DNA from 4 places in the Rhizobium sp. WSM1328 genome. Region 2 is predicted to be linked to each of the others. Evidence: predicted binding sites of a transcription regulator. Region 2 holds the regulator's gene; each other region holds the start of a gene.
What was found. Region 2 encodes PhoB, which activates phosphate uptake and scavenging genes when phosphate is short. Its sites were predicted from a motif close to TGTCATNNANCTGTCAT; they were not measured.

Region 1 (2,201 bases), 2.0 Mb from region 2:
GACCTGAAGGAAACTGGACGTTGTCCTAACACACCACCCTGGAGGCGACTATTGCGAGAAATAGCCGTTCTGAAACGTTTTAGAAAATAAATAGGGCCTGTCGCCTGACGGTAACGGCTAAATTCGTGGGAGCGCAGGCGCGGATGCGCCGGCGCCAAAATCAGGCGGCTTGCGGGGCCAGTTCGCCCTCGTCATGCATTTCGATAGCGGCAAGCGCCGGCACGCTGCTGGCGAGCGCCCGCCAGGTGATCAGTTCGAACGTGCCATCCTCGTGCTCGGCGACAGCCGTGCAGCTTTCCACCCAATCGCCGGTGTTGATGTAGCGGATACCGTCCATGTCCTGAATGATGGCATGATGGATATGTCCGCAGATCACCCCATCGGCGCCGTTTTTGCGGGCTTCCTCGGCCACGACGCGCTCAAATTCGCCGATAAAGTTGACAGCATGCTTGACCTGCAGCTTCGCCCAGGCCGAGAACGACCAGTAGGGCATGCCGAGTCGGCGGCGCACCGCCGCCAGGATGATGTTGATGCGGATTGCCGTGTCATAGGCCCAGTCGCCGAGATAGGCGAGCAGTCGGGCGTTGCGGACGACGACGTCGAACTCGTCGCCATGCAGGATCAGATATTTTCTGCCGTCGGCGCCGTCATGCATCATACGCTCGACGACCTCGATGCCGCCGAAATGCATGCCCGGGAAGGCGCGCAGGAATTCGTCGTGATTGCCGGGAATATAAACGACGCGCGTGCCCTTGCGCGCCTTGCGCAACAGTTTCTGGACGACGTCGTTGCAGACCTGTGGCCAGTACCAGCTGCGCTTCAGGCGCCAGCCGTCGACGATGTCGCCGACGAGCACGATCGTATCGGCCTCGTGGTGGCGCAGGAAATCCAGCAGGAAGTCGGCCTTCGCGGCCTTCGAGCCGAGATGGACATCGGAAATGAAGAGCGTGCGGAAATGTCTGGGTTCCATCATGTCTTTCACGAGCTGCCGCTCATGTCCCATCTTTCATCTAACCTTCCAAAACCAGACTCGTGTTTCAGAAAGATGACAAGCTGGGGAAAAGCCCTGCAAACCTGTTCATCCCACGCGGCCGCATGGCCGTTCGCCACGCGGGCCGCATGGCCGTCGCCACGCGGGCTGTATGCCCGTCGCCGCCAGGCCCGCCGACAAGGTTGCCCTGTGCATTCAGGGCGTTCATGATGACGGCGATTCATATTCGACAATGCGGGATGGCTGATGCGTCTCTTTCTCGTTCGCCACGGCGAATCCCTCGGCAACATCAACGAACAGGCCTACCGTCAATTCGGCGATCACAATGTGCCGCTGACGCGATGGGGCCATCGGCAGGCTCTCGAAGCAGGCGGCGTGATCGCCTCCTACCTGCAAGCATTGCCGAGCGCTGGTTTCGGCAAGCTGCATATCTGGTACTCGCCCTTTCTGAGGACCCGGCAGAGCAAGGATGCGCTGCTCGAAGCCCTGCCGGAAAGTTTCGTCGGCGATATCAGGGAGGATTATCTGCTGCGCGAGCAGGATTTCGGTCTCTTCACCGAAATCTACGATCACGCGGAACAGAAGCAGAAGTTTCCCGAGGAGTTCGAAAAATGGGCGAGGCTGCGCAGCAACAGCGGCAAGTTCTACGCACGGCCGCCGGATGGCGAAAGCCGGGCGGATGTGGCCCAGCGGGTGCGCCTGTTCCTGCAAACCGTCATGCACGATGCAGAAAATAGCGACCACAACGTCGTGATCGTCGGCCATGGCGTCACCAACCGGGCGGTCGAAATGAATTTCCTGCACCGCCCCGTCGAGTGGTTCGAGCGCTCCGACAATCCTGGAAACGCCGATATCACCCTGATCGAGGGGACGCGCTCGCAAGGATACGAGTCGATCTTGTTGCATCAGGCCGCCGACCGGCAGCCGGGACAGGAAGGCGAACTGCGCGATGCCCATGGCGCCGACGTGACGATCACGCCGAAGCCGACTGCATAATTCCGAAATCGGACCGCCGCAAAGGTCTGTGGCGGGTTGCGTAAGGCAACCCGCCAATTCTTCACCTCAGGTCGGCGACGTCACGGTTGCCGGCTCCTGCCCGGCCGCCGCCTCCTCGTTCACAGTCTCGGGCCGCTTCGTCCTCAAGAGACGCAGCACGAAGACGAAGAAGACGGGAACGAAGAAGATCGCCAGCACCGTCGCCGAGATCATG
Region 2 (2,201 bases):
GAACGCGAAATCGGCGACAAGGCGATCGTCACCATCGCCCGCCGCCAGCCGATGGCCGCGGACCTGCGCGAAATCATGGGTTCGATCCGCATCGCCGCCGATCTCGAACGCGTCGGCGACCTCGGCAAGAACACTGCCAAGCGCGTCATCGCCGTCCAAAGCACCGGCGTTCCCCGCAAGCTCGCCCGCGGCCTCGAGCATCTGTCCGAGCTGGCGCTCGTCCAGCTCAAGGAAGTGCTCGACGTCTACACCAATCGTTCCGCCGACAAGGCGAATGCGATCCGCGAACGCGACAACGAGATCGACGCGATGTACACCTCGCTGTTCCGCGAGCTCCTGACCTACATGATGGAAGATCCGCGCAACATCACCAGCTGCACGCATCTTCTCTTCTGCGCCAAGAACATCGAGCGCATCGGCGACCACGCCACCAACATCGCCGAGACGATCTATTACATGACGACAGGCGCGCAGCCGGAAGGCGATCGGCCGAAGGACGACAGCGCCAACACCGTCGGCGCGGTCACCGAATAACTGCCCACACCCCGCCGCTTGCGTGCGCGCCCGTCCGGGCGCGCAAAGAGGTCGCAGCCAATTTTTAAATTTGCGCAGGATGCATTGCTTAAATCACCCTGGTTTAAGGATTATGCGCGAGGAGACCGACACGCATGATCCCGAGAGTTGCAGTTGTTGAAGACGAGGAAGCCCTCAGCGTGCTTCTTCGCTACAATCTCGAAGCGGAAGGCTTCGAGGTCGATACCATCCTTCGTGGCGACGAAGCCGAAATGCGGCTTCAGGAGCGCACGCCCGATCTTCTCATCCTTGATTGGATGCTGCCCGGCGTCTCCGGCATCGAGCTCTGCCGGCGCCTGCGCATGCGGCCGGAGACCGAGCGTCTGCCGATCATCATGCTGACGGCGCGCGGCGAAGAGAGCGAGCGTGTCCGCGGATTGTCGACGGGCGCCGACGATTATGTCGTCAAGCCCTTTTCGACCCCCGAACTCGTTGCCCGCGTCAAGGCGATGCTGCGTCGCGCCCGTCCCGAGGTGCTGTCGACGGTGCTGAAATGCGGTGACATCGAGCTCGACCGTGAGACCCATCGCGTCCATCGCAAGACCCGCGAAGTCCGCCTCGGCCCCACCGAATTCCGCCTGCTGGAATTCCTGATGTCGTCGCCGGGCCGGGTCTTCTCCCGCTCACAGCTGTTGGATGGTGTCTGGGGCCACGATATCTATGTCGACGAGCGCACCGTCGACGTCCATGTCGGCCGCCTGCGCAAGGCGCTGAATTTCTCCAACATGCAGGACGTCATCCGCACCGTCCGCGGCGCCGGTTATTCGATGGAAGCCTGAGGGCTTTCATCTGAGCCTGCTGAGCCCTGGCAAAACCCGCGACGTCATCCTCGGCCTTGTGCCGAGGATCTGCGCACGCCAAATGAAGTATTTGAAAATAAAGTTTTTTCCCTCAAGTAGTTGAGGTGATCAGATGCTCGGCACAAGGCCGAGCATGACGGAGGGAAACCTGAGCTTCCATCCGCGCATAAAAAAACGGGCCACTCGGCCCGTTTTCTGCATTCTAACGATGGTCAGCCCGTTCAGCTGGCCCGCGCCGCTGCCCGGCGGCGTTCATTCACCGGCTGGTAGGCAAGCTTCTGGTGATAACCGCAATAGGGCGAATTGTCGGGGGACTCGCAGCCGCAGAAATGGAAGTCATCCTTCAGCGGATCGCCGACCGGCCACTTGCAGGTGCGTTCGGTCAGTTCCGTCAGGCCGAGGCGGCGGGAAATCGGCACCACCACATTGCCTCTCGGCACGTATTCCATTTCCTCGATCGTTTCGATCTCGATCTCTTCCTTCAGCATCGTCGCGCCCTGCTGGCGGGTGACGGTGCGGGTGGTGATGCGAGAGGCGAAGTTCGGCGCGCGCGGCGCCGATGTATTGCGCTTCGGCGTTCGCGCCGCGGTGTTGGTGCCGCCGGCCTTGGCACGGCCGGGAAGGCACAGCCGGTGCACTTTACCGATGACCGCGTTTCGGCTGACACCGCCAAGTTGTGCCGCGATCTGGCTCGCGCTCAGTCCTTCGGCCCAAAGCTTCTTGAGTTTCTCGACCCGCTCGTCTGTCCAGTTCATGCCCTGTCTCCACCTTTTGCGTTGGTGATGGCAGAATCCCTCACCGTTGTCCCGGGAGCTCCGAAACAAGAAA
Region 3 (2,201 bases), 710 kb from region 2:
GGGCTGCACTTTCGACGACGAGAAACGGGCGCAGCCGCTTGCCGCCATTCAGCACGGCATAATGCATGGCATCGCGCAGCGTCTCGGGCCTGGCGATTTCATCGGAAAGGGCACTCGGTGAAAGCAATGCGTCGAGCAGCGCCTCGATGTCGCGGGCGTTGTTCTTCAGCCTCGTCTCGAAAGTGTCCCGGTTCGCGTCCATGGGCGCTGTTTGGCATGAGCGCCCCCGGGCTTGCAACGGAATTGTCGATGGCGGCAGCAAGATTCGCCGCGCACTCTGGCATAAGCTCTGCACAGGCGTTATGAGAACGACAGGAGCGAAATCGGACTGGGGACATTGGATATAGCGCCGGAGAGAGAGGACAGCGTCGACATGCCGGCTCGTCGGCGATGGTTCGGAGACGGGCGTGTGTTGAAACGCATTGTTCTTGCCGTGCTGGTCTTGCTGATTCTTCCCTATGCGCTGATCTTTTTCTATCTGCTGCCTTTCATTCATCCCGTCTCGACGCTGATGCTGCGCGATCTCGTGCTGCTGCGGGGTTACGACAGGCAATGGGTGTCGCTTGATAAGATTGCCCCGGTTGTGGTGCAGTCGGTGATGATGTCAGAGGACGGGCAATATTGCTTTCACGGCGGTGTCGACTGGGCGGAAATGCGCATGCTGGTCGAGGATACGCTGAAAGGTCAGGCAACACGGGGCGGTAGCACCATCCCGATGCAGACGGCGAAAAACCTCTTCCTCTGGAACGGCCGCTCCTTCGTGCGCAAGGCGCTGGAACTTCCGCTCGCGGTGAGCACGGATTTCGTCCTGTCGAAACGACGGCTGATGGAAATCTATCTCAATATCGCCGAATGGGGTCCCGGCATTTACGGTATCGAGGCGGCGGCCCAGCATCATTTCAAGGTGCCGGCCTCGAAGCTGACGCGGCGCCAGGCATCGCTGCTTGCCGTCTCGCTGCCGAACCCCATCGACCGCAATGCCGGCAAGCCCGGACGAGGTCTTCGCCGGCTCGCCGGCGTGATCGAGAGACGCGCACAAGGTTCGGGCGATTACATCCGGTGCATCTATGATTGAGATCAGAACTTATCGCTAGAACAGGATGTCGTCCGAAAACCGCTCACACTTTTCGGTATCGTGCTCGAGACGTGGCAAGTGTCATCTGACATTCTTGGTTCTGCCATATGGGCGAATGCAGTCCAACCAGAGCCCCCGAGTCGCCCATGACCATCACGACATTTTCGCCCGAGCTTCTCTTTTATTCGAAGAGGCACAATCCAACCCCGCCCGCCCATCTCGGCAGCCGTTATCGCAAGGTCGGCGGCTTTCTGCCGGAAGCCGGCAACACCATCGTTTGCCATATCGAGAAGGGTTCGCAAACGCAGGCGGTGCTGATCGAGGCGCGTGAGAAATATCTGGCGATGCCCGAAGCCCCGCAGTTCCTCTTCACGCCGATATCAAGCATTCACATGACACTTTTCGAAGGTGTCATCGAGACCAGGCGCCGCCAGGATTGCTGGCCGGGCGATCTGCCTCTCGATACGCCGATCGACGACATGATAGCGCTGATGGCGGCCCGGCTCGAAGGTTTCTCGATGGCCGATCCCTTCAAGGTCGCCATCGTCGAAGCTCGCCCGTCGGGCCTGCTCGTCGACGGGGCGACGGAGAGAGACCGCAAGGTCATGCGAGCCTGGCGCAATGCGCTGGCCGAGCTTCTGGGCTATCGCCAGCCGAACCATGAGGACTATAAGTTCCACATGACCTTCGCCTATGCGATCGAACGGTTGGAAGACGAAGCCTTGCCGCGCTGGCAGGCAATGCTCGACAACGTCGCCGACGATGTCCGCCGCAAGGCCCCTGTTTTCGAGCTGACCCCGCCGGCATTCTGCGCGTTCGAGGACATGAACCATTTCCACGAATTGTTGATCTTCGATTTCGAAGCCTGAACCGGAGAGGCCCATGGATAGACCGACGCTCTACATCGCCAACAAGAACTATTCCTCCTGGTCGTTCCGGTCGTGGATGGCGCTGACGGGCGCCGGCGTCGATTTCGAGGAGGTTCTGATCCCCTTCGACTATCCTGGTGGCAATCGCGATATCAAGGCGGTCTCACCGACCGGGCGAGTACCACTTCTGCAGCATGGTGCATTGAAGATCTGGGAATCGCTGGCGATCATCGAATATGTCGCCGAGCTTTATCCGG
Region 4 (2,201 bases), 2.1 Mb from region 2:
AACAGTCGCTGTCCGTTCCACACGCCGTCTTGCAGCAGGAACTGCCCAAAGCGCGCCCAGTCATGCGCCGTCGCATAAAGATAGGAGCTTCCGGCGAACGTGCCGCGCGCATCGAGTTCGAATACGGCGCTCGTCATGCCGAGCGGGGCAAACAACGCGTCGTGCGGATAGGAAAAAGCCGCCTGAGCATTGCCGACCCTGTCCATCCAGATGCGCGAGAGCAGCACGGCCGTGCCGCTCGAATAGCGGAAGCGTTGGCCGGGCGCTGCCTCCATCGGTGCATTGGCCGGCAGCGATACCATGTCGGGATCGAGATAGAGCATGCGCGTGACATCGGCGACGTCGCCATAGTCTTCGTTAAAGGCAAGGCCGCTCTCCATGCCGAGCAGATCGGAAACCTTGATTCTGGCGCGCGCATCGTTCTTCCACTGCGCCAACAGGCTATCATCGTCGAAGGAGACCTTGCCGCCAAGCATCAGCCGGCCGAGGACCGCCGCATTCACGGTCTTCGTCATCGACCAGCCGATTAGCGGCGTCTTCGCCGAGAAGCCGGGGCCATAGGCCTCAGCGACGATGCGACCATTGCGCACCACCACGATCGCCCGCATTGCCGGGCCGGCAATTCCGGCATCGGCAAGCAGCGCGGCGATCTTCCCGTCCGCCGGATTGCCGGTCCCCTCGCCCTCCGGCCACAAGGCGTCATTCGCCTGCATTTTGGCCGGCGGATCGAAGGGCGCTGCCTTCGCAGCCGCCTCGAAATTGCCGTCCGGGACGCTCGTGCAGCCGAAAGCGCCGCGATAGAGCGCATAACTCGGCGCAAACAGTCCCATGAAGCGCGCCGTCACGCGGTCGTTGTCGGGGTCGACGCTGACGCGCACCAGCCGCAGTAGCGGATTTCCAGGCGCCTGGACGTCGTCATGGAGCACATCCTCCGCCTCCCGGCCGGCGATGAACACGTTGGAGCAGACGATCTTGGCGGCATAACCGTCGCCGACGCGCAGCAGTTGCGGTGGCCGGATGAAGAGCCAGCCGGCCGCGGCGACGATGATGACTACGAGAAGGAGAGCAAGCGCCTTCAGGATACGCAGGACAAATCGCATGGCATTCCTCCATGCCGGGAGAGAAGCAGGAATCACACGCGCCGGAAAGGGGCCGAAGCGAAGAAGGACCATCGTCCCGATCACTTTCCCAGGAGTGCCATTCTGGTCGCTCTCCGGAGGAGGCCGAAGCCTCCCAGGAACGGCTCCCCCACAGCCCGCGTCATCAAACTGTAGCAGAGGCGCGCTACACGCCCTGAACGCTAAAAAGGTGACAGACTCATGTCAGAATTTGCACCGGATGCCGGCTTCCGCAAGAACCGGAAACTCAAGGATGCCCTTCTCCGCCATAAGGCCTTTTCGAAGGATGGCTTTTCCGAGCGTCTCTTCGGCCTTCTTTTCTCCGGCCTCGTCTATCCGCAGATCTGGGAGGATCCGGATCTCGACATGCAGGCGATGGAGCTGAAGCCCAATCATCGCATCGTTACCATCGGCTCCGGCGGCTGCAACATGCTCGCCTATCTCTCCAAGGCGCCGGCCTCGATCGACGTCGTCGATCTCAACCCGCACCACATCGCGCTGAACCGCCTGAAGCTTGCCGCCTTCAAACATCTTCCAGGTCACGCCGATCTCGTCCGCTTCCTGGCAATGCCGAACGAGAAGTCGAACAGCCGTGCCTACGACCAGCATCTTGCCGCCCGCCTCGATGAGGCAACCCGCAGCTACTGGAACGGCCGCAAGTTCGGCCGCCGCCGCGTCACCGTTTTCGATCGCAACATTTACGAAACGGGTCTGCTCGGCCGCTTCATCGGCGCGGCCCACCTTCTTGCCCGCCTGCATGGCGTCAAACTGCGCGAGATGACCAAGACCCGCTCGATCCGCGAGCAGCGCCAGTTCTTCGACGAGCAGATCGCGCCGCTCTTCGAAAAGCCGGTCGTGCGCTGGATTACCGGCCGTAAGAGCTCGCTCTTCGGCCTCGGCATTCCGCCGCAGCAATATGACGAACTCGCAAGCCTTGCCGCCGATCATTCGATCGCACCGGTGCTGAAGCATCGCCTGGAAAAGCTCGCCTGTCATTTCCCGATGAGCGACAATTATTTCGCCTGGCAGGCCTTCGGCCGCCGTTACGGCACCGAAGCGGAGGGCCCGCTGCCGACCTATCTG

Region 1: the regulator PhoB is predicted to act here: its motif matches at 1,035-1,051, upstream of AC2444_RS11140 (UDP-2,3-diacylglucosamine diphosphatase).
Region 3: the regulator PhoB is predicted to act here: its motif matches at 1,155-1,171, upstream of AC2444_RS21010 (DUF1868 domain-containing protein).
Region 4: the regulator PhoB is predicted to act here: its motif matches at 1,259-1,275, upstream of AC2444_RS14530 (BtaA family protein).

What each region holds. Positions count from the first base shown of each region.
Region 1 is NZ_CM172788.1:2,183,861-2,186,061, forward strand. It holds gene AC2444_RS11140 (UDP-2,3-diacylglucosamine diphosphatase) at 161-1,003, opposite strand; gene AC2444_RS11145 (histidine phosphatase family protein) at 1,238-1,987, shown strand; gene AC2444_RS11150 (efflux RND transporter permease subunit) at 2,054-2,201, opposite strand, start outside.
Region 2 is NZ_CM172788.1:181,585-183,785, forward strand. It holds gene phoU (phosphate signaling complex protein PhoU) at 1-534, shown strand, start outside; gene phoB (phosphate regulon transcriptional regulator PhoB) at 669-1,352, shown strand; gene AC2444_RS00930 (GcrA family cell cycle regulator) at 1,595-2,128, opposite strand.
Region 3 is NZ_CM172788.1:4,227,379-4,229,579, reverse strand. It holds gene AC2444_RS21020 (polyprenyl synthetase family protein) at 1-202, opposite strand, end outside; gene mtgA (monofunctional biosynthetic peptidoglycan transglycosylase) at 338-1,075, shown strand; gene AC2444_RS21010 (DUF1868 domain-containing protein) at 1,222-1,944, shown strand; gene AC2444_RS21005 (glutathione S-transferase family protein) at 1,958-2,201, shown strand, end outside.
Region 4 is NZ_CM172788.1:2,852,109-2,854,309, forward strand. It holds gene AC2444_RS14525 (serine hydrolase domain-containing protein) at 1-1,100, opposite strand, end outside; gene AC2444_RS14530 (BtaA family protein) at 1,320-2,201, shown strand, end outside.